Regions from separate parts of the Tatumella sp. UBA2305 genome, predicted to be linked through region 2. Evidence: riboswitches for the same ligand, from Rfam matches in the RefSeq annotation. Region 2 holds a riboswitch; each other region holds the start of a gene.
What was found. Region 2 has a riboswitch for thiamine pyrophosphate ahead of thiC (phosphomethylpyrimidine synthase ThiC). Riboswitches for the same ligand answer to the same signal wherever they lie in the genome.
Positions count from the first base shown of each region.

Region 1: another riboswitch for thiamine pyrophosphate. It lies ahead of thiM (hydroxyethylthiazole kinase); the one in region 2 lies ahead of thiC (phosphomethylpyrimidine synthase ThiC).
Region 3: another riboswitch for thiamine pyrophosphate. It lies ahead of thiB (thiamine ABC transporter substrate binding subunit); the one in region 2 lies ahead of thiC (phosphomethylpyrimidine synthase ThiC).

Region 1 is NZ_DDVT01000012.1:113,983-121,809, reverse strand. It holds gene B3Z23_RS05580 (BamA/TamA family outer membrane protein) at 1-776, shown strand, start outside; gene B3Z23_RS05575 (DUF4056 domain-containing protein) at 773-1,894, shown strand; gene dbpA (ATP-dependent RNA helicase DbpA) at 2,082-3,461, opposite strand; TPP riboswitch at 3,868-3,958, shown strand; gene thiM (hydroxyethylthiazole kinase) at 3,997-4,812, shown strand; gene thiD (bifunctional hydroxymethylpyrimidine kinase/phosphomethylpyrimidine kinase) at 4,799-5,599, shown strand; gene yegS (lipid kinase YegS) at 5,600-6,523, opposite strand; gene yegQ (tRNA 5-hydroxyuridine modification protein YegQ) at 6,747-7,827, opposite strand, start outside.
Region 2 is NZ_DDVT01000008.1:5,972-13,798, reverse strand. It holds gene B3Z23_RS03450 (DUF1176 domain-containing protein) at 1-90, shown strand, start outside; gene thiH (2-iminoacetate synthase ThiH) at 131-1,258, opposite strand; gene B3Z23_RS03440 (thiazole synthase) at 1,251-2,036, opposite strand; gene thiS (sulfur carrier protein ThiS) at 2,039-2,239, opposite strand; gene B3Z23_RS03430 (HesA/MoeB/ThiF family protein) at 2,223-2,984, opposite strand; gene thiE (thiamine phosphate synthase) at 2,974-3,624, opposite strand; gene thiC (phosphomethylpyrimidine synthase ThiC) at 3,624-5,543, opposite strand; TPP riboswitch at 5,629-5,729, opposite strand; gene nudC (NAD(+) diphosphatase) at 5,946-6,719, shown strand; gene hemE (uroporphyrinogen decarboxylase) at 6,815-7,827, shown strand, end outside.
Region 3 is NZ_DDVT01000023.1:117,155-124,981, forward strand. It holds gene leuC (3-isopropylmalate dehydratase large subunit) at 1-352, shown strand, start outside; gene leuD (3-isopropylmalate dehydratase small subunit) at 363-968, shown strand; gene B3Z23_RS16250 (MFS transporter) at 1,034-2,215, opposite strand; gene sgrR (HTH-type transcriptional regulator SgrR) at 2,453-4,114, shown strand; TPP riboswitch at 4,150-4,241, shown strand; gene thiB (thiamine ABC transporter substrate binding subunit) at 4,284-5,270, shown strand; gene thiP (thiamine/thiamine pyrophosphate ABC transporter permease ThiP) at 5,246-6,856, shown strand; gene thiQ (thiamine ABC transporter ATP-binding protein ThiQ) at 6,840-7,571, shown strand; gene B3Z23_RS16275 (DedA family protein) at 7,541-7,827, opposite strand, start outside.

The sequences.
Region 1 (7,827 bases), on a different contig from region 2:
CGACCTTAAGTCATACCCCAACCTGGTACTGGGGGAAGGGGTTTGCAGCCGGTCGTCAGAACCGAAACCGGATAAGGTATATTTCTCAGGACATCAGTGTGATACCTCAGGTTTTACGTCAGATTGCTCCGGACACGTATCTGGGCGCTGGCTGGTCACTGAATAATATGCAAGCCGGTGGCATCCGGAATAAACACAAGCCAGGACCGGAACAGCAGGCTGACGGGCAGGGAGTATTCAGTAGCGGCCCACTGTTCAGCCTGAGCTATGACAGTCGTGACTTTGTGCCTAATCCGCATCGGGGAATAGATGCCAGCCTGCAGTATATTCGTTACCGGCGTCAGACTGGAAGTGATACCGGATTTGATGCCTGGACGGCCCATTTCAGTGCTTATCATGCCCTGGATGATAAACGGGTGATTGCCTTTGAAATTAACGGTGCATTCACCAGCGGGCAGGTACCCTGGAATATGCTGCCGATGTTGGGGGACAGTAATCATTTCAGAGGGTATTACCCGGGACGTTACCGGGACAGGAATGTGATTACTGCGCAACTGGAATACCGTCATGCGCTGAGCTGGAGGAACGGCGTTGTCGGCTGGATTGGCAGCGGCACAATGGCACCGCGTTTTTCGGCATCTTTAGCTGAACGCTGGTTACCCACTGTCGGCGCCGGATATCGCTTTGAATTTAAACCCGGGATGAATATCAGACTGGACTATGGCATCGGCAGAGGCAGCAGCGCATTTTACTTTCAGGCAGGAGAGGCGTTTTGAAAACAGGGATGGGTGTTTTATTACTGGCGCTGTTACTTTGTGTTACGTTGGCGGAAGCAGTAGTGCCTGTCAGTATCGATTTTTCTCATCAGCCGCAACAACAAGCCAGCGAAGCCTGGCCGGTAGTGAAGCCGTTATCTCCTCCGGAGGGGCTGCGCCCATGCTGCGCATTTGGTTATGATCTGAAAACCCGGTTGGCGGGTATACCTGTGCCCGGGTACCGGATTAATAATGTGATTGATGCCGAAAATACTGGCCAGCACAGTTATAACGACAGCCACTGGGGGGCAGTGCTGGCACTGACGGGCCTTGACCCGGAGTACAACGGCATTATCTACACCAGGCTTGGCGGTTTTATCGATACTGCGCATATCCGTGACAGCGCAGATATGACGTTCTGGATATTCAGCCAGCTCTACCCCGGACTGGGAAAAGCATTTACTATTTCACCGGGTGAGGACGAGCTGGCAAAGCGGGAAATAGTGTTCAGTGCTTTTCGTCCACCAGATGATCCCGCTACTGCCTATACGCTGGCGGTTTGGATATCGGCGAGGATAGCCTTTGAAATTGCAGCCTGGCACGAAATTGCGCAATGGTATGGGTTTGAATCGGTTCCCGGATTTTCCGAGGGTATTTCCGCATTCTCTCCGGAAGATCTCTATTCTAATCTGGTCGGGGTTCGTCTGGCTGCTACCCTCCTGCTTACAGGGCATGGTTACAGTAAAGGTGGTTTTAACACTGCAATGAGCGCGCTGCTGCCGGAAGCTTTGCAGCGGCTCGAAGCTGAATCCCCGGAAGGGACTCGTTTTCATTTTGATATGCTGGATGGCAAATGGTGGAACAGCCGCAGAGCCGTCCCTGAAAAATTCTTAGTGCTGAAACGTAACTATCTGACCGGCAATGATCGAATTCCGACTCCGGTTCCCGGTCAGCCGGAAGCTAGTCTGGCACTTACCTTGCCAACGGTCTATGCGGGGGAATCGTTGGCCGCTTTGGGTGAATTACGTCTGTTCACGGGGCAGTCGATGCAACAGTTACCCGTATCGAAATGTTACTACCACTGGCCTGACTTTCAGACACTGGCCAGCGCGGCACAGCTCAGTGACAGCCAACAATGACTTCGGTTGAAAGTTAAGGTGCAATGAAAAAGGAAACACAGACATTACCGCAACCCGCTGATAAGCCACAGGGCAGTATTTGGCGCGCGACTTCATTTAAAGAGGGTCGCTGCCGTCGGCAGGTAAACGGGAAGACGGAAAACTGTCATTCCGGGAGGCCCTGTTCAGTAAGACCTCCTGCCACGGGTTACCTGAGCACTCTGATTTTACAATTTTTCCCTTTAACCTTCACCTGTTGCAACTGGCGAAAAGTCTTGCTCAGCGCAGCTTTACGGAGTGCAACATAGGCATGCATCGGAAACAGATCTATTTTTCCGATATTATCGGCGTTCAGCCCTGCCTCTCCGGTCAGTGCACCCAGAATATCTCCTGGCCGGATTTTCGCTTTCCGTCCGCCATCAATACACAAAGTTACCATTGTCGCTTCCATCGGGGCGGCGGAGGAGGCGGATAAACTGCTGGCCTGCAACCATTGAGGCTTCAGGCTAATATAATCTTCAAGCGCGTTTGCCCGCTGAATTTCAGACGGGGCAACCAGGCTGACCGCCAGGCCCTTCTGACCTGCACGAGCGGTACGGCCAATACGGTGAACATGGACTTCCGGGTCAAAAGAGAGTTCGTAGTTAACCACCATAGCCAGTTCTTTAATATCCAGTCCACGAGCTGCCACATCAGTAGCAACCAGTACGCGGCAGCTCTGGTTAGCAAAACGAACCAGCACCTGATCCCGGTCACGTTGCTCCAGATCACCATGCAAAGCCAGTACGCTGATGCCGGAGTCGGTCAGTGCATCATATACTTCCTGACAGTCGCGTTTGGTATTACAGAACACGACACAAGAGGCTGGCTGGTGGTGGCTTAGCAGCGTCTGTAGCAGTGGTAGTTTTTCACCGCGGGTAGCTTCATAAAACTGCTGTTCAATATCCGGTAATGCGGAGACCTCACCGGTGGTGATACTCACCGGTTGCTGTTGTACCCGCGCACTGATGCTTTCGATTCCCTGAGGGTAAGTGGCAGAAAACAGCAATGTCTGGCGTTGTACCGGCAGATAACTGATAACATCTTCGATAGCTTCACTGAATCCCATATCCAGCATCCGGTCAGCTTCATCCAGCACCAGCACTTTCATCTGCCCCGCATCCAGAGTTTTTCTGCCCAAATGCTCCTGAATGCGTCCCGGGGTGCCGACGACAATATGCGGCGCATGAGCCAGTGATGCCAGTTGCTGTCCCATGGGCTGGCCACCACACAATGTGAGAATTTTGAGGTTTGGAATATAGCGTGCCAGGCGGCGCAGTTCTTTCGTCACCTGATCCGCCAGTTCACGGGTCGGACACAGAACCATCGCCTGAGGAGTGAACTGTGATGCATCAATGTTAAGCAACAGTCCGATACCAAACGCTGCAGTCTTGCCGCTGCCAGTTTTGGCCTGCGCACGAACATCGCGACCTTGCAGGATTTCCGGCAGGGCTGCGGCCTGAACTGGCGTCATGGTGGTATAACCAAGTTCAGCAAGGTTTTCGAGCTGCGCGGCAGGCAGCGACAGGGAAGCAAAAGGTTGGGTCACAGGATTTACTCTCAGACGATTAACAGGGGCAGGCCAGCCGGTATGGCAGTGCAGCAACACTGATGTTGCCGTCAGCCTGTATACAGATAGCCCTATAATAACAGAGATAACACGGGGGCGGCAGCGCTAAAATCAGCCACATTGTCAGACTGACACGGGCAGAAGTCCGCAACAGGATTTGGGAGGAAACTGTCTGCATTTTGTTCATGCCTGATGCAATAACTGGCTAAAGTGCGGCCTGATAAATTTTAAATCATCAATGATGTCCATCCATCGCTGTCTGATATTGTCAGGCCAGAGCTCTCCCCGGAGGGAATCCGGCAATCTCCCGACATTTACAATGCTTCTGTCTGACATTACTATCTGTTGTTAAGGTTAGTTAACAATAATGACCGTAAAATTTAAATCCAATGACTCGGGGTGCCCTTTACGGCTGAGAAATACCCGTTGAACCTGAACCGGATCATACCGGCGGAGGGAAGTCTGATACCTGAATAGTGGTATCCGTTTCCTGATGCCCGTCAGGAGCGTTGAAATGTCTGAAGTCACTTCTGTTTTTTCCGCCCGTCAGTCTGCTGCATCCTGGCAGCAGTTCTCAGCGTCCCCACCGCTGGTACATTGCATGACAAACCTGGTAGTACAGGCCCAGACCGCGAATATTTTACTGGCAGCCGGTGCGTCTCCCGCGATGGTGATTGATCCGGAAGAAGTTCCGGTGATGGCCCGCCATGCGGGAGCTCTGCTGATTAATGTCGGCACCATAACACGGGAACTCAGCGAAGCGATGCAGTTAGCAGTGAATGCGGCCAGTGAAGCAGGAGTTCCGTGGACTCTGGACCCTGTTGCCGTGGGCGTGTTGCCGTTACGAAGCGATTTTTGCCGTCGTTTACTGGATGCCTCACCGGCGGTGATACGGGGTAATGCTTCTGAAATACTGGCGTTGGCAGGGGAAGGAGTGGGGGGCCGGGGAGTAGACAGCCTGGAGGACTCATCACGGGCCGTGGATGCCGCTATCCGGCTGGCAGCAGACTACCGGACCCTGGTGGTGGTTTCCGGAAAGACAGATTATGTGACGGATGGTCACCGGATTATCAGAGTGCAGGGGGGATCACCGATGATGACTGCGGTCACCGGAACGGGTTGTGGTCTCTCGGCACTGGTCGCGGCTTACAGTGCGCTACCGGGCGACAGGATTCACCACGTCGCTGCCGCCTGCCAACTGATGTCGCTGGCCGGTGAACAGGCTGCCCGCCGGTCTGCAGGACCCGGGAGTTTTGCTGTCAGGTTGATTGATGCTCTCTGGCAATTACGCCACGGCACGTGCCAGGAGGTGACTGATGCTGCGTATTAATGCACTGACTATCGCAGGAACGGATCCCAGCGGTGGTGCCGGGATTCAGGCCGATCTCAAAACATTTTCAGCGCTGGAAGCCTACGGCACCAGTGTGATTACCGCACTGGTGGCGCAAAATACCTGTGGTGTTCGTTCGGTATTTCCGGTGCCGGCAGAGTTTGTCCGTCAGCAACTCCGGGCCGTGCTGGACGATGTCAGGATTGATACCCTGAAACTCGGTATGCTGCATAACGCAGAGATTATCCGGATGCTGGCGGACGAACTGCGGAAAACGACCGTGTCGTGGCGGGTTCTCGATACGGTAATGCTGGCGAAAAGTGGCGATCCGTTGCTGGATCCGCAGGCGGTGGCTCTGCTCAGGGACTCACTGTTGCCGGAAGTGTCGTTGATCACTCCGAACCTGCCGGAAGCCGCTGCACTGCTGGGATGCAGGGAAGCTACCAGCGAACAGGAAATGTTGAACCAGGCGAAGCAGTTGCTGAACACCGGCTGTCAGGCGGTATTGATTAAAGGTGGGCACCTGCGGAGTGACGAAAGCCCTGACTGGCTGGTCAGTCAGGGAGTTCAACAACGTTTTACCACGACACGTATTGATACCCGTAATACCCATGGTACCGGCTGCACCCTGTCGGCGGCACTGGCCGCATTACGACCACGCAATCCAGACTGGGCAGCCACCGTGTTAGCCGCTAAACAGTGGCTTTCCGGAGCCATTGCGGCGGCCGATAGCTTGCAGGCAGGGCAGGGTAACGGACCGGTACATCATTTTTATCGCTGGTGGTAATCACTCAGTAAACTGCGCGGTGGTAGCGCTGAGTAGCGGGCAGTGCTCCGGAAGCCGGCAATTCACTGCTTTAGGTAACAGCTCGAACCGAAAATGGTTACCCTGCAACGGCTCTCCGTCCAGGTTAAAGGTCATATTGTGGCGGGCCTTGATCTCCAGTTGATGACACCGGCCGGTGATCACGCCCGGATTGCCGGGAGTACCCGCCAGATTATGCAACAGCGAGGGTAGCCACTGTTCGGCAGTGACAATGCTGATATCGAGGATCCCGTCATCAATCAGGGCCGTCGGGCACAACTGCTGGCCACCGCCAGCCTGACGGGCGTTACCGATACCAATAACCAGAGCGTCGCCCTGCCAGCTAAAATCATCGCTGATGATTTCGCACCGGTCAGGTTGCAGCGTATCCATCCGTAATAAGCCATGGACAACATAAGACATCCCCCCCAGGGCAGCTTTGAGCTTATCGGGGGTTTCGGTGGTGATCCGGGTGCCAAATCCGCCGGTCGCCATGTTGATAAAATAACGCTGACCGTTCACTCTCACCAGATCAACCGCCGTCACTTCACCCTGCAAAGCCAGCCGCAGAGAGGCTTCCAGAGACTCCGGAATGGCGGCGGAACGGGCAAAATCATTGGCGGTGCCAAGTGGTAATATTCCCAGCGTCGGGCGGGCATGGAGGGGGAGGCTGGCCAGTGCAGTCGTCAGTTCGTTGATGGTACCGTCACCCCCGGCAGCAATCACCGTATCGGCATCAATCGCAGAGGCTTCGTCCAGAAAACGGCTAATATCACCATGTTCCCAGGTAACACGGACGTCAATCAGATGTCCTTCACTCCGCAGACGATAAACTGCCTGACGTAGCGGATCAACGGCGGCACTTTTTCCGTTCACCATGATCATGGCTTTAGTACTGAGTTTCATTCCTCTGTTCCTGAAAAAACAAGCCAGTTAACCGAATTTATAGCATAAAAAGGCCGGTGACCGCAGTGCAGAAATGCAGAAAAAAGAAAACCCGCCAGGGGGGCCAGGCGGGCAAATGAGGTGGATTCTGAGGTAATCAGAGAATCTTTATCCTTCGTTATAATGTGCTAATTCTAACCACTGTAATGACGGATAACTGTGATCAGATTCTAAATAGCAAAACTTAGGCCTGAACTACTGAAGTATGCGGGGCCTGAGTGGTGGCTCCGTCCGGCAGATTACGTAACAACAGGGCGTAATCAAGACAGATATCTGCAGGTACCCGCATCCAGACTTTGTGACCATCGCCCGGGGCAACCTCTGTTGGTTGATTTTTGCTGTTCAGCAACTCGTCCAGTGTGAAAGTAAGATTACCTGCAGGAGTCATGATTTCCAGACTATCATTCAGCAAAAATTTGTTTTTAACCGCGACTTCCACATAGTCGTCCCGCCGTTGACCGGTAAATTCCCCGACAAACTGTTGGCTAACTGATACAGAGTATCCTTGCTGGTAATTCTGGTAGCTGTCATGCGTATGCCGGCGTAAAAAACCTTCGGTATAACCGCGATGAGCCAGTCCTTCCAGGGTATCCAACAGCGAGGGGTCGAAGGGTTTACCTGCAGCAGTGTCGTCAATTGCTTTACGATAGACCTGCGCCGTACGGGCACAGTAATAAAACGATTTGGTGCGCCCTTCGATTTTAAGCGAATGAACGCCCATCTGGCTCAGACGTTCCACATGAGCGACAGCTCGCAGATCTTTGGAGTTCATAATGTAAGTGCCATGTTCATCTTCAAAAGCACTCATTGGCTCTTCGGGCCGCATCTTCTCGGTGATCAGGAACACTTTATCCGTGGCTGGGCCGATACCCAGAGACGGTTCAACCTGCTGTACCGGGATGGGCTTAAATTTTTCAACAATATTACCGATATTATCTTCTTTTCCTTCCTGAACCTGATAATCCCAGCGACAGGCGTTGGTGCAGGTACCCTGATTAGGGTCACGTTTATTCAGATAGCCGGAAAGCAGACAACGGCCAGAATAGGCCATGCACAGTGCGCCATGGACAAAGACTTCCAGTTCCATCTCCGGCACCTGACGGCGGATTTCTTCGATTTCTTCCAGAGATAACTCGCGTGACAAAATGACCCGACTCAGTCCCATCTGCTGCCAGAATTTCACCGTGGCCCAGTTAACGGCATTTGCCTGCACCGAGAGATGAATATCCATTTCCGGGAAGGCCTCGCGGACCAGCATAATCAGC
Region 2 (7,827 bases):
CTAATGAGTTATCACAATCAGCCGGACTGTGATGGTGGAGCTCCCGGTAACTGGCCTTCTGTCTGGCTGACTCCGGGATTCAAAGAATAACGCAGACGATAAAACGGGCGCTATGCGCCCGTTAGTTTTTTCAGGCAGACTCCCTGCCAAAATAATATTCCCAGTCTTTCCACACCGGTTGTAGTCCCGCCCGCTGCAAAGCCGCAGCGACTACCTCTGGCCGACGATGATCATCTGGTGAGAACTGTTCCAGTGCATCATTGTTCTCTGCATAACCTCCGGGTGCTGTCTTTGAAAAGGCGCTGGCAGTGGTAACCACAATCGGAATTGCATGATCGCGAAATGTCGGAGATTCGCGGGTAGACAGTGAGATATCCGTTTGCGGAGAGAAAATGCGAAATGCACACATGCTCTGCAACAACTGTCGTTCACTCATCAACGAAGCAGGGGTAATTCCCCCTGCACAAGGTCGCAGACGAGGGAAGGCAACGGAATAACGTGACTGCCAATAGTGTTTCTGTAACCAGTTAAGGTGCTCGCCCATCATCAGACAATCGGTGCGCCAGTGGCCTGACAACCCGGCCAGCACCCCAAGACCGATTTTATCGATCCCGGCACGGCCCAGCCTTTCAGGGGTTTGCAGACGAAATAAGAAATCCTGCTTATTCCCCCGCAAATGGTGCGTTGCATAGCAGGAAGCATGGTAGGTTTCCTGATATACCAGCACACCATCCAGACCCAGACCACGTAATTCCCGGTACTCCTGTTCCTTTAACGGCTGAACCTCCATCATCAGTGAGCTGAACCTGCGCCGGATATCCGGAAGATGTCGGCGAAAATAGTCCATACCCACTTTGGTCTGATGCTCGCCGGTGACCAGCAGTAGCTGATTGAATCCCAGCCGGCGTATCGCTTCACATTCCTGGCTAATCTCCAACCCGTCGAGTGTTTTGCGCCGGATGCGGTTGCTCATTGAAAAGCCGCAGTAAGTACATTCATTAGCGCACAGGTTAGAAAGATAGAGCGGTGCGAAAAAATTAATCGTGTGACCGAAACGCTGGCGCGTCAGTTGCTGTGCTCTGGCAGCCATAGGTTCGAGATAAGCTTCCGCGGCAGGGGAAAGTAATGCCATCAGGCCGGTGATACCACTCACCGTACCAGACAGTGCTTGTTCTACCTGTTGCGGCGTCTGGCTGTCGATTTGCAGACGTAATGCATTCTGATCCAGCGTTTGCCAGTAATCAGAGAATTCAGCCATTGCTATTCTCCTCTACCAGCCCTGCATCAAGAAACGCCGTTAACGGGCTGCTTGGGCTGGCGTGATGCTGAACGGAGGCCGGCCCTCTGGCCAGGTAACCTGCTTCGGTGGCTAACGCAAAAGCTCTGGCGGTAGCAACAGGGTCATGAGCTGTCGCAATGGCGGTATTCACCAGCACAGCATCAGCCCCGTATTCCATGGCCTCACAGGCATCGGAAGGCAAACCAATACCGGCATCGATAATCACCGGGACATTAGCCTGTTCAATAATAATCTGTAAAAAATCCCGGCTGAGCAGTCCTTTATTACTGCCGATGGGCGAACCCAGAGGCATAACGGCAGCACACCCGACGGCTTCCAGCCGTTTGCACAGTACAGGATCGGCTCCGCAGTAGGGCAACACCACAAATCCTTCTTTTACTAACTGTTCTGCGGCCTTCAGGGTTTCAATCGGGTCGGGTAGCAGGTAGCGGCTATCAGGGTGAATTTCGAGTTTTACCCAGTGGGTGCCTAAAGCTTCCCGGGCCAGGCGTGCGGCGAATAATGCTTCACCGGCAGTTTTGGCTCCGGAAGTGTTTGGCAGCAACATCACGCCGGATTGTAATAGTGGCGCCAGAATATCATCCTGGCGGCTGTTGAGATCGATTCGCTTCATTGCCAGGGTGGCCAGTTGAGATCCCGATGCCTGCAATGCTTGCTGCATAACGGTTGGTGAAGAAAATTTTCCGGTGCCCGTCAACAGACGAGAGCTGAAAGTTTTATCTGCAATTTTTAACATGGTTAGCCTCCGGCAATGACCTGAAAAACTACGACATCATCATTCTCCTGCAGCAGATATTCTGGCCAGCCAGCGGCGGGGATTATCTGGCCATTGACCGCCAAAGCCGTACCTTTCTGGCGTACCTGGAGCTGCTGCAGCAACTGACTGAGGAGGCAGGGTGAACTGACAGACATCAGCTTGTCATTAAGCGTAATCTGCATGGGCTTCTCCGCATACCGGACAGTCTGCAGCCGGTGTGAGTTGCAGGCGACGCCATTGCAGTTCACGACCGTCAAACAGAATCAGTTGCCCTGACGCAGCACTGTGACCGGTAGCGATCAGCTTGATTGCTTCCAGCGCCTGCAGGCTCCCCATCATGCCGACCACCGGCCCTGCAACTCCACTGTTACGGCAGTTTCGTTCTGGTTCTGTCGAATCCGGCCACAGACAACGGTAACATCCCTGCGTCCAGGGAGGTGTCAGTACCAGCAACTGCCCGCTGAACCCTACTGCACTGGCAGAGACCAGCGGGATCTGTTGTTCAATACACCAGCTATTCAACAACTGACGGGTCGCCATATTGTCACTACAGTCGAGGACTATTGTGGGTCTGGCCGGTAAGCGGTTTAGTTGCTTAGCATCTATCCGTTGTGCCAGGGCATGCAGGTGGACCGAAGGATTGAGTTCATGCAGTGTGCTGGCTGCCAGTGTCGCTTTCTGTTTGCCGGTGTCATTGCTACGGAACAGGATTTGCCGTTGAAGGTTGCTGATGTGCAATGAATCATCATCAGCCAGCAACAGTGTACCTACACCGGCAGCTGCCAGATACAGGGCGGCTGGTGAGCCTAGCCCTCCCAGTCCGACGACCAGAACAGTTGAGTTGGCCAGTTGTTCCTGACCCACCGGGCCAATTTCCTCCAGCAACAGTTGGCGGCTGTAACGCATAAAATCCTGGTCACTGAGCATCTGCGGTACCTCTGTCTGCTTCAGCCACCCGTGACTGCAACTGTGCCACGGCATCGCGCCAGTCTGCCGCTGCCGTAATTGCACTGACGACGGCAATACTACCTACTCCGGTGGCCAGTACGTCAGCGGCTCTGTCGATACTGATCCCTCCAATCGCGACGGTAGGTATTCCGGCCAGTTGCCGGACATGATGACGCAGGTTGTCCAGCCCCTGAGGCTGAGATGGCATCTGTTTGGTATTCGTCGGGAAAACATGACCGAGCGCGATATAGGAAGGGTGAAGAGGTAAAACCCTGGCGATTTCGTGACTGTCATGGGTTGATACCCCTAAACGCAGGCCAGCCTGCAGGATCGCATCCAAATCCGCAGTGTCTAAATCCTCCTGTCCGAGGTGTACGCCATAGGCACCATGTTTAATGGCCAGTTGCCAGTCATCGTTAATAAATAACCGCGCCTGGCGGGCAGCCGCCAGACGGATACTATCGATGATGGCCTGTTCTTTTTCGGCGGCACTGCCTTGTTTCATTCGCAACTGCAGGGTCATTACCCCTGCATCCAGCAGCCGGGTTATCCATTCAACACTATCTACTACGGCGTATAACCCGCAGCGCAGTGGTACCGGCGGAAATTTCTGCGTCATTATTTCGCCTCCGCATCCGCCACTACCTGCTGATAAATTTCACTACCGCTGTCGCGGAAACGCTGAGACATCTCCAGCATACCTTCATCTATCACCACCGACGGTTGCGGGTTTTTGCTGGCAAAATCGCGAACTTCCTGGCTAATCTTCATTGAGCAGAATTTTGGCCCGCACATAGAACAGAAGTGGGCGACTTTGCCGGATTCCTGTGGCAGGGTCTGGTCGTGATAGTTACGGGCAGTTTCCGGGTCAAGAGCCAGATTAAACTGATCTTCCCAGCGAAATTCGAAACGGGCCTTAGACATGGCATTGTCGCGGATTTGTGCGCCGGGATGTCCCTTAGCGAGGTCAGCAGCATGAGCTGCGATTTTGTAAGCGATCAATCCCTGTTTAACATCTTCTTTATCTGGCAGACCGAGGTGCTCTTTCGGGGTGACATAGCACAACATGGCACATCCAAACCAACCTATCATTGCGGCACCGATGCCGGAGGTAAAGTGATCATAACCCGGGGCGATATCCGTGGTCAGCGGACCCAGGGTGTAAAATGGAGCTTCATGACAATGCTCCAACTGCTCAGCCATATTCCGCTGGATCATATGCATAGGGACGTGGCCCGGGCCTTCAATCATTACCTGAACATCATATTCCCAGGCTATTTTGGTCAGTTCCCCCAGGGTATGTAGTTCAGCAAATTGTGCTTCATCATTCGCGTCCTGAATAGACCCCGGACGAAGCCCGTCACCTAATGACAGAGAAATGTCGTAGCTGGCACAAATTTCACAAATTTCCCGGAAGTGGCGATAAAGGAAGTTTTCCTGATGATGCGAAAGGCACCATTTCGCCATAATCGATCCACCACGGGAAACTATCCCTGTCAGACGTTTTGCAGTCATCGGGACATAGCGCAACAGGACACCGGCATGGATGGTGAAGTAATCGACGCCCTGTTCAGCCTGCTCCAGCAGGGTATCCCGGAAGATCGGCCAGTTAAGATCTTCAGCGATCCCGTTAACTTTTTCCAGAGCCTGATAGACCGGTACTGTACCCACCGGGATCGGGCTGTTACGCAGGATCCACTCGCGGGTTTCATGAATATTTCGCCCGGTAGAGAGATCCATCAGAGTATCAGCCCCCCAACGGGCAGCCCAGACCAGTTTTTCCACCTCTTCCTCTATGGATGAAGTGACGGCAGAGTTACCGATGTTGGCATTGATTTTTACCAGAAAATTACGGCCGATAATCATCGGTTCAGATTCCGGATGGTTGATATTGGCCGGGATAATGGCCCGACCAGCAGCGACTTCCTGGCGCACAAACTCGGCAGTGATAGTCGCCGGGAGGGGATCAAAAAAATGTTTTCCCGGATGCTGCTGAAGTAATACTTCACCGGAAATTTTTTCTCTCCCCATATTTTCACGCAGGGCAATAAACTCCATTTCCGGGGTAATGATTCCCTGACGGGCATAATGTAACTGGGTGACACAGCATCCTGCCTGTGCTTTACGTGGCTGCGGTAAATACCTGAAACGCAGGTCGTCGAGCGTTTCATCAGCCAGACGTTCGCGGGTATAGGCCGAGCTGGTGGCCGGAATATCTGCCGAATCCTGACGTTGCTCAATCCATGCCTGGCGAATTCGTGGAATGCCACGATGAATATCCGGGACTGCGGTTTCATCACCAAACGGACCTGAAGTGTCATATACCGGGATCGCTTCATTTTCCTCGAATACCGGGTTTTCAGTGGTTCCGCCAATACGGGTCGGGGTGAGTTGTATCTCACGTACAGGGACGCGGATATCAGGGCGTGATCCGGTTAGCCAGCGACGACGTGAGGCCGGAAACGACTGACTGCTGAGTGAATTGATGAAGTTGCGGGCTTGCTCGCGTTTTTCACGACGGGATAATTTTTCAGACATAGCTCTATTTCCTGTAATCAAAGAAATACGCTTGTCCGGAGTTCGGATGGAGTGACAGACAGGTATGCCGGCAGGCACACTCAGGCTGAACTGTACTCTTGTTCCCTTCGCAGGTACTAACCTGATCAGGTTCCGCGGATCCCGAATTAACGGTCTCAGCCCCGAAGGGCACTCCGACAAGATAAACTGGCTGCAGAATTTTCAGTTCATACAGCTGCGGGTGATAAGTCACCGCCTCTCAGCATAGTGGGGTTCAGAGTGAAGCACAAGCCCCTGGTGTTTGTCGGGTTGGTTTTGAATGGCTGCATTTTCCGGCCAGACGCTGACATTAGTCAGGCGGGTGGTACTATGGGATTAACAGCTTCGTCGTGATGCATCAGAAAAATAATAAGGTGATGATTGATGGAACGTGAAATAGCCGCTTCAGACAGCGGCTGGTGGGTGGTCAGTCAGTTAAATAAACTTTGGTTACCTGCGGGAGAATTACCCCATGGTAGTGCTGAAGCGTTCTCTCTTACGGGAGCACGCGGACAGATAATAGGTGAATGGCAGGGCGAAACCGTCTGGCTGGTGGATGACTCAAGGCCTCAGGATATGGCTTCGCTGCGCCAGCTCCTCCAGGGTGATGGTGGGTTATTCAGAATGGCCGGAAGAGGGGTTCAGTTGGCGGAGTTTTATCGTTCACATCGTTATTGCGGCTATTGCGGAAAAGAGATGCAACGCAGCAGGACAGAGTTTGCCTGCCTGTGCGCGCATTGCCACGAGCGTTATTATCCACAGATAGCTCCCTGTATTATTGTTGTTATCCGCCGTGGAGACCAGTTATTACTGGCGCAGCATGTCAGACACCGTAACGGAATTTACACGGCATTAGCCGGATTTACCGAGGTCGGAGAGACGCTGGAGCAGACGGTTGCCCGTGAAGTTATGGAAGAGAGCAACATAAAAATCAAAAATCTGCGTTATGTTGCTTCACAACCCTGGCCGTTTCCTCAATCGCTGATGATGGCTTTTCTGGCGGATTATGAGAGTGGAGAGATCAATATCGACCCTAAAGAACTGCTGGATGCTGGCTGGTATCGTTACGATGAATTACCGAAGCTTCCGCCTCCGGGCACGATTGCCCGGAGACTGATTGAGGACACGGTCGCATTATGCCGGCAGGATGAAGAATAACCATCAGTGACAGCAACGCTACCGCACAGGCGCAGAATTAGAACAAGTGCGGGTTTGCGTATATAATACGCGCCTGATTTCGAGAGAGCCTTATTATGAGCGAATTAAAAAACGACCGTTATCTGCGAGCCTTGCTGCGGCAGCCAACGGATGTGACTCCGGTATGGATGATGCGTCAGGCAGGTCGCTATTTGCCTGAATATAAGCAGACCCGGGCAGAAGCGGGTGATTTTATGTCACTGTGTAAGAATGCTGAACTGGCCTGTGAAGTGACTCTGCAACCCTTACGCCGTTATCCTCTGGATGCAGCCATTCTGTTCTCTGACATCCTGACAATTCCGGATGCTATGGGGTTAGGGCTGTATTTCGAAACCGGAGAAGGGCCCCGTTTTTCTTCTCCGATAAGCTGCGCACAGGATGTCAAAAATTTGCCCATCCCTGATCCGGAGCAGGAACTGGGCTATGTGATGAATGCTGTACGGACTATCCGCAAAAATCTGCAGGGTGAAGTTCCGCTGATTGGTTTCTCTGGTAGCCCGTGGACGCTGGCTACCTATATGGTGGAAGGTGGCAGCAGTAAGGCTTTTACTAAAATCAAAAAAATGATGTACAGCGATCCTTCAGCATTACATGCCTTGCTGGACAAGCTGGCAGAGAGTGTCATTCTGTATCTGAATGCACAAATCCGTGCCGGGGCGCAGTCAGTCATGGTGTTTGATACCTGGGGTGGCGTTTTAACCGGTCGTGATTACCGGAATTTCTCACTCTATTACATGCATAAGATTGTTGATGGTCTACTGCATGAAAATGAAGGCCGTCGGGTTCCGGTCACTCTGTTTACTAAAGGTGGCGGGCAGTGGCTGGAACAGATTGCAGACACCGGATGTGATGCGATTGGTCTGGACTGGACAACCGATATCGCCAATGCCCGTCAGCGGGTTGGGCATCGGGTGGCTTTACAGGGCAATATGGACCCTTCTATCCTCTATGCTCCGCCGGCGCGGATTGAGCAGGAAGTCTCGACCATCCTTGAAGGCTTTGGGCAGGGCAACGGGCATGTGTTTAATCTGGGGCACGGGATTCATCAGGATGTCCCCCCGGAACATGC
Region 3 (7,827 bases), on a different contig from region 2:
ACGTATTGAAGATTTACGTGCTGCAGCAGCCATTGCCAAGGGTCGTAAAGTTGCCCCGGGTATCGTGGCAATGGTGGTACCAGGCTCTGGTCCGGTAAAAGCTCAGGCAGAAGAGGAAGGTTTAGACAAAATCTTTACCGATGCCGGTTTCGAATGGCGCCTGCCAGGTTGTTCAATGTGTCTGGCAATGAACAACGATCGGCTGAATGCCGGTGAGCGTTGCGCCTCTACCAGCAACCGTAACTTCGAAGGCCGTCAGGGCCGTGGTGGACGTACTCATCTGGTCAGCCCGGCGATGGCCGCTGCTGCTGCCGTGATGGGCCGTTTTGCCGACATTCGTGAACTGAATTAAGGAGCTTCTGATGGCCACTAAATTTACCCAACATACCGGGATTGTTGCGCCTCTGGATGCAGCCAATGTCGATACTGATGCCATTATTCCAAAACAATTCTTGCAGAAAGTGACCCGTACCGGATTCGGTCAGCATTTATTTAATGACTGGCGTTTCCTGGACGATGCCGGGAAAGTGCCTAATCCTGACTTTGTCCTGAACAAACCGGTATTCAAAGGCGCCAGTATCCTGCTGGCACGCGAGAACTTCGGCTGTGGTTCTTCACGTGAACATGCACCCTGGGCACTGACTGATTTTGGATTTCGTACCGTTATCGCCCCAAGCTTCGCTGATATTTTTTATGGAAACAGCTTCAACAACCAGCTGTTGCCGGTAAAACTGAAAGAAGAAGAAGTAGATGAACTGTTCCGTCTGGTTGCAGAACAGCCGGGAATCGAATTCCTGGTCGACCTGGAAAAACTGGAAGTGGTCGCTGGTGGTAAACATTATCCGTTTACTCTGGACAGTTTCCGCCGGCACTGCATGCTTAACGGTCTGGACAGTATTGGCCTGACGTTACAGCACGAAGCGGCAATTTCGGCCTACGAAACCAGCCAGCCGGTGTTTCTGCGTTAAACGCAGGTTAGTCACCATTTTTAGCCGATACCCCCTCCTGTGAGGGGGTTTTCGTTTCCGGCAGGTTACGCCGATTCTTTCACCCGCCAGGTCAACAACAACGATACCAGTATCAGCCCCGAAGCCAGCCAGTAGATGGCCTCATGCCCCCACCAGTCACTGACACTTCCCTGCAATAACCCGGCAAAAATCATCCCGGTCGATACCGAGTTGGTAAACATCGTGGTCGCGACTCCGGCCCGGCCCGGCATCAGATCCTGGAACCACAACATCACCAGCCCGGCGACAATACCGATAAATATGGCATTCAGTAGCTGCAACATCAGCATACTGTGGAATGAATGAAACAACAGCATGCCCGGATAAAACAGCACCCCGGCAAATACCGCAGCCAGCACCAGAGGACGCTTACCGATGCGTTTCGCCAATAAACCCGCCAATAGCATCACAGGAATTTCCAGCCCTGCCGCAGTCCCCATAAAGATCCCGGCGACCTTTTCCTGCATGCCTAGTGTGCTGCTGATATAGAGCGGCATATCAATGATGTACATAATATTGCAGGTCCACATCAGCACCGAAGCAATAAATAACCGGCGAACTCCCGGGATTTTCCAGCCAGAAACGGTACTGCGGGCAATATCAGCCTCCGGAAAAATCTTCGGTACCGAAGGCAGGCTAAGCCGGATAAAACATAATGCAATCAGAAACAACGATGCAGCGACCAGATAGAGGGTTATAAACCCCCAGTTCAGCGCCAGTGCAAACGAAAGAGGAGGACCGATAACCCAGGCCAGCGACATCTGTGCCCTCATCAGTGAGCTGAACATCACGACTTCCCGCGAGGTATAGTCGGCGTATTCCCTGGCCAACGCAAAAATCTGAGGCATTACCACGGTCGAAAACGCTGACAGCAATAATCCCAGGCTGATCAGCAGCCAGTAACTGCGGGTAAACGCAAAAACTATCGCATTACCAATGGCCATCAGACAGCAAAGCATCAGTAAATTTCGGCGGTCTCCTTTCTTATCCGAACGTTTAGCCAGCAGGAAACTGACCAGAATTCCGGTAATGGCATTCACGGTAAAGAACAATCCGACCTTAAAAGGTGCTGCATGCAATTCTTTACTGAGGAACAGGCTCAGTGTTGGTGCCTGCAGTGCGCCGGCAATACTCACGATAAAGGTGACCAGCATAAAAAACACAAATACGCTGTTGCCTTTTGCAGGCTGAAGCTCAGGGCTTTGCATAAAAATACATCCGCATCCAGAGGTAACGATAGTTAGATCATATAACAAACAGGGAAAAGCCGGCAGAGATTGTCTGCCGGCAGAGCAATTAACACCCGAAATGTCGCAAATTTTTTGAGAAAGATGAACAAAAGACGGGGAGCACAGAAACAGCATCGCGGTCTTCCGTTCACCTGAAGTCTGCTCTTAATATAAGGAAATTAATATTGAGCAGTTTAAAAAAAGAGTTCCTCTTTTATGACAACCAAGCGACTGAAAGAGCAATTTATCCGATTATGGGAACTGAACCAGGGGAAGGATCAGCAAACCACGCTGGCTCAGTTGGCGGAACAACTCCATTGTTCAGCCAGGCATATCCGTAACCTGCTAAATCGAATGCAACAGCAGCAGTGGCTGCGCTGGGAGAGTCATTCCGGCAGAGGCAAACGTTCAGCGCTGTACTTTCAGATAACCGCCGGTGAGCTCCGTCAACAACAAGCAGAGGCATTGCTGGAACAAGACCAGACGGAGCAGTTACTGCAACTGACGGGAGTTAAGTCACGGGTAAAGCAGATGATACTGGCCAGACTGGGCCGCAGTTTCCGTCAGGGACGGCATATTCTGCGGGTCCCCTACTACCGTCCCCTACTCAGTTTACTTCCGGGGTCACCATTACGGCGCAGTGAAACTCACATCGCCCGACAAATATTTAACGGGCTGCTTCGTGTGGATGAACGTTCCGGCGAAGCCGTCCCCGATATTGCCCATCACTGGCAACAGTTATCACCCTTACACTGGCGTTTTTATATCCGCCCGGCGGTTCATTTTCATCACGGCCGGGAACTGAATGTCACCGACATTATTACCAGTCTGCAACGTTTAACCTGTCATCCATTATTTTGCCATCTGAAAAGTATCGACTCACCGGCAGCCTGGATAGTTGATATCCATCTGACTTCTGCCGATGAATGGCTGCCCTGGCTGCTGGGTAGCGTTGCCGCTCTGATACTCCCCGCTGAATGGCAAACCATGCCTGATTTTTCCTCTAAACCCAGTGGTACGGGTCCCTACTATGTGGTGGAAAATCAGAAAAGCCAACTGCGGATAGAAGCTTTCGACGATTACTTTGGCTATCGACCGCTCATCGATAATGTCACTATCTGGGTGTTACCTGAAATCAGTGAAGACCTTGTTTATCGGGGCCTGACATTACAGGGAAACGGGAGTCAGCAAACCGCCGGAGAAAGAAAGCTGGAAGAAGGTTGCTATTTTATGCTGTTCGATGAGCGCTCAGCAGTTGCTCAGCGCTCAGCAGTACGACGCTGGCTGAGTAATCTGTTAAATCCGGAAATTTTATTGCAACAGGCCGCCTCAGTACACCAACGCTTCTGGTCTCCGGCACGGGGTATGCTACCGGAGTGGCGACATACCCACTATGAATCTCTGACAGAAAAACCAGCAAGTCTCACCCAACTGACACTCTGCTGGTACGGTTCACATATTGAACATCTGGCCATTGTGAAAATTGTCACTCCCCTGCTCGCCAGCCATGGTATCCGGTTAATCAGCAAAGAGGTCAGCTATCAGCAATGGTTTAACGGCGATGCCAGTGCCGATTTGTGGCTGGGAAGTTGCAACTTTACCGCACCGCTGGATTGGTCGGTATTTGCTCAAATCTGCGAAATACCATTATTCCATCACTGTCTGGGGGATCAACTCACCCTGTCACTGCCACTCTGGCATCAGAAAAAGTTCAATACTGAACAGTGGTACCGGAAACTGCATAACCACCATCGTCTGCTGCCCCTGTTCCATCACTGGCTGACATTACAGGGGCAGAGAAGCATGCGTGGAATCCGGATGAACTCTCTGGGCTGGTTTGACTTTAAATCGGCCTGGTTTGTTCCTCCGGAACTTTGAGACTTTCACCGCAGGCACTAATTGACTAGAATAAGTTGTTCTCAACGGGGTGCCCACTGGTGCTGAGATATACCCGTAGAACCTGATCCGGTTAACACCGGCGTAGGGATTTGAGACTGACTCACTCAGATCCTTTGCGCAAAAAAATTCCCGCCTCAAGGAGCGCAAAGTGTTTAAAAAAGTTCTGCCTGTATTATTACTTGTCTCTGCGCCGGTTCTGGCTGCTAAACCGGAATTGACCGTTTACACTTACGACTCTTTCTCGTCTGACTGGGGCCCCGGACCGGCGATTAAAAAAGCCTTCGAAGCGAACTGTCACTGTACCCTGAAGTATGTATCTCTCGGCGATGGTGTCGCTTTGCTAAATCGTCTGAGAATGGAAGGAAAACGCAGTAAAGCAGATGTTGTGGTCGGGCTGGACAATAACCTGCTGGACGCCGCACAAAAAACCGGGTTGTTCGCTCCCACCCCCGTCGATTACAGTCATATCATCGTCCCCGGGGGCTGGAATAACACGACCTTTGTCCCTTATGACTATGGCTATTTTGCGTTTGTATATAACAAGAAGCTGCTGAAAAACCCTCCCACCAGCCTGAAACAACTGGTTGAAAGCCCTGAGAAATGGCGCGTCATCTATGAAGATCCACGGACCAGCACCCCGGGGTTAGGCTTACTGCTGTGGATGCAAAAAGTTTACGGGGAGCAGGCTCCGGCAGCCTGGCAGAAGCTGGCATCTAAAACAGTCACGGTGACCCGCGGCTGGAGCGAAGCTTATAGCCTGTTCCTGAAAGGAGAAAGCGACCTGGTACTCAGTTATACCACCTCACCGGCCTATCATATTATTGAAGAACATAATGCTGATTACGCTGCCGCCAGTTTTTCGGAAGGTAACTATATGCAGGTGGAGGTAGCAGCCCGACTGGCAAACAGCCCACACCCTGCGCTGGCAAAACAGTTTATGCAGTTTGTGACCAGTCCGGCGTTCCAGCAAACGTTGCCTACCGGAAACTGGATGTATCCTGTGATTAAAACCACACTGCCGGAAGGCTATCAGCAACTGAGCATCCCGAAAACTGCCCTGCAGTTTACGCCTGAAGAAGTCGCGGCACACCGTGAAGCATGGATAAGTGCATGGCAGAACGCAGTCAGCCAATAATGCCGCGCTGGTTAATCCCGGGGTTACTGGCAGCCCTGGTAACCTGTGGTATTGCACTGCTGGCTTTCGTCAGCCTACTATGGAATGCTCCGCTAACTCATGGATATCGCTGGCTGAGCGATCCTTATCTGTGGCATGTCATCGCCTTTTCCTTTGAGCAGGCAGCATTATCCACCTTGCTCTCCGTATTTCCGGCGATCCTCGTCGCCCGGGCACTGTACCGTCGCCGTTTTCCAGGTCGTAACCTGCTACTCCGCTTGTGCGCAATGACACTGGTGTTGCCGGTGCTGGTGGCGGTGTTTGGCCTGCTGAGTATCTATGGCAGAGATGGCTGGCTGGCCAGCCTGGCCGCTCTTGTCGGGGTTCACTACCGCTTTTCGGTCTACGGCCTGCCGGGGATTTTGCTGGCCCATGTCTTTTTTAACCTGCCGCTGGCAGCCCGCTTGTTACTACAGTCTTTAGAGCAAATCCCTGCCGAACAACGGCAGTTGGCGGCACAACTCAATATGCAGGGATTTTATCTGTTCCGTTGGCTGGAGTGGCCGTGGCTGAAACGTCAGTTGCTGCCGGTAGCGGCTCTGATTTTTATGCTCTGCTTCGCCAGTTTTGCCATCGTATTAGCCCTGGGGGGCGGACCACGGGCAACAACTCTGGAACTGGCCATCTTTCAGGCGCTCAGTTACGATTTTGACCCGGCAAAAGCCGCTGTACTGGCCCTGGTGCAGTTGGTTTTTTGTCTGTTACTGGTCTTACTCAGCCTTCGGCTGAATACACCACTGACCGGTAACAGCCCACTGATCAACCACTGGCGCTCACCGGATTATCGCTGGCGCCCCAGAATTTTCGATAGTCTGGTAATCCTTCTGACCCTGCTATTACTTATTCCCCCCGTACTGGCGGTGATCATTAACGGCCTGAATACTGATCTGTTCACCACATTGCGTCAGCCTGAACTCTGGAAAGCGACCTGGAACTCGGTGAGTATTGCATTACGCGCCGGAATACTGTCGGTGATTCTGACCATGATGTTACTGTGGAGCAGCCGTGAATTTCGGCTGCGCGGAGCACTGCTGCCAGCACAATTGCTGGATACCAGCGGTATGCTGATCCTGGCAATGCCCGGAATTGTACTGGCCAGTGGAATTTTCATGTTTTACAACAGCACCAGCGGTGTCCCTGATTCGCCGGAAAATATTATAGTACTGGTCAATGCACTGATCGCCATGCCCTATGCCCTCAAAGTTCTGGATACACCAATGCGTGACATTGCCGGGCACTACAACCAGCTCTGTCTTTCACTGGGAATTCATGGCTGGCAAAGATTACGGCTGGTTGAAGAACGGGCGCTGAAACGACCTCTGGCCCAGGCATTGGCCTTTGCCTGTGTCTTATCGGTGGGTGATTTTGGGGTGATCTCTTTGTTTGGGAGTGATGATTTTCGGACACTCCCGTTTTACCTGTACCAACAGATAGGTGCCTATCGTGGGCAACAGGCGGCAGTCAGTGCCCTGCTGCTGCTGCTGGTGTGTTTTATATTGTTCACTCTGATTGAAAAAATTACAGGAACTCATGCTGACACTGAATGATCTGACCTACCACTATCAGTCACAGACAATGTGCTTCTCATTGCAGGTAGCGCGGGGTCAACGGGTCGCCATTCTTGGCCCCAGCGGGGCAGGTAAAAGTACCCTGCTCAGTATGATAGCCGGATTCCTGCCTCTGAGTGGCGGTGAGTTATGGATCGACGGAAAAAACTGCACCCGGTTGCCACCCTCCGGACGCCCGGTCTCCATGCTGTTTCAGGAAAATAACCTGTTTGCTCATCTGACCGCCAGACAGAACCTTGGACTTGGTTTGCATCCGGGACTCAGACTCAATGGACAGCAGCAGCAACAGGTAACCGATATTGCCGCCAGTGTGGGATTGCAGGGACTGCTCGACAGGTTGCCCGGGCAATTATCAGGAGGCCAGCGCCAAAGAGTCGCACTGGCTCGCTGCCTGTTACGCCAGCAACCGGTGTTATTGCTGGATGAGCCCTTTTCGGCACTGGATCCGGTACTGCGCCAGGAAATGCTGATACTGACTGATCAACTCTGTACCGCGCACAACATTACCTTGCTGATGGTGACACATAATCTGGAAGACGTCCGGCAAATTGCCGGACAAACACTACTGGTTAACGACGGTCACATTGTCTGGCAGGGAGAGAGCCAGACATTACTAAACGGAGAGGTGGCGGATGCAGAGCTGACTGGCATCATCCGAAGTCGTCAGGCGATAAATACCCGCCATAACAGCTGACGAAAGTGCGGCATCATCGGATCAAACTGTAAACCCACCAGCCCGGCAATGGCCAGAATAATCAGTAACGGCGCGAGCCAACGCAGACGGGCAGCCGGCAACAGCTTGCTGGCCCAGTCCTGCTTTTTGGTGCCGCGTAACCAACGCCATCCGGTCCAGACAGCCAGCCACAGAGCCACGGCTTCTGCCAGTAACAGCCACTTAAACAGGCTGGATTGTGCATTATGTGGCGCGTCAATCACTACCCCTGCCAGAA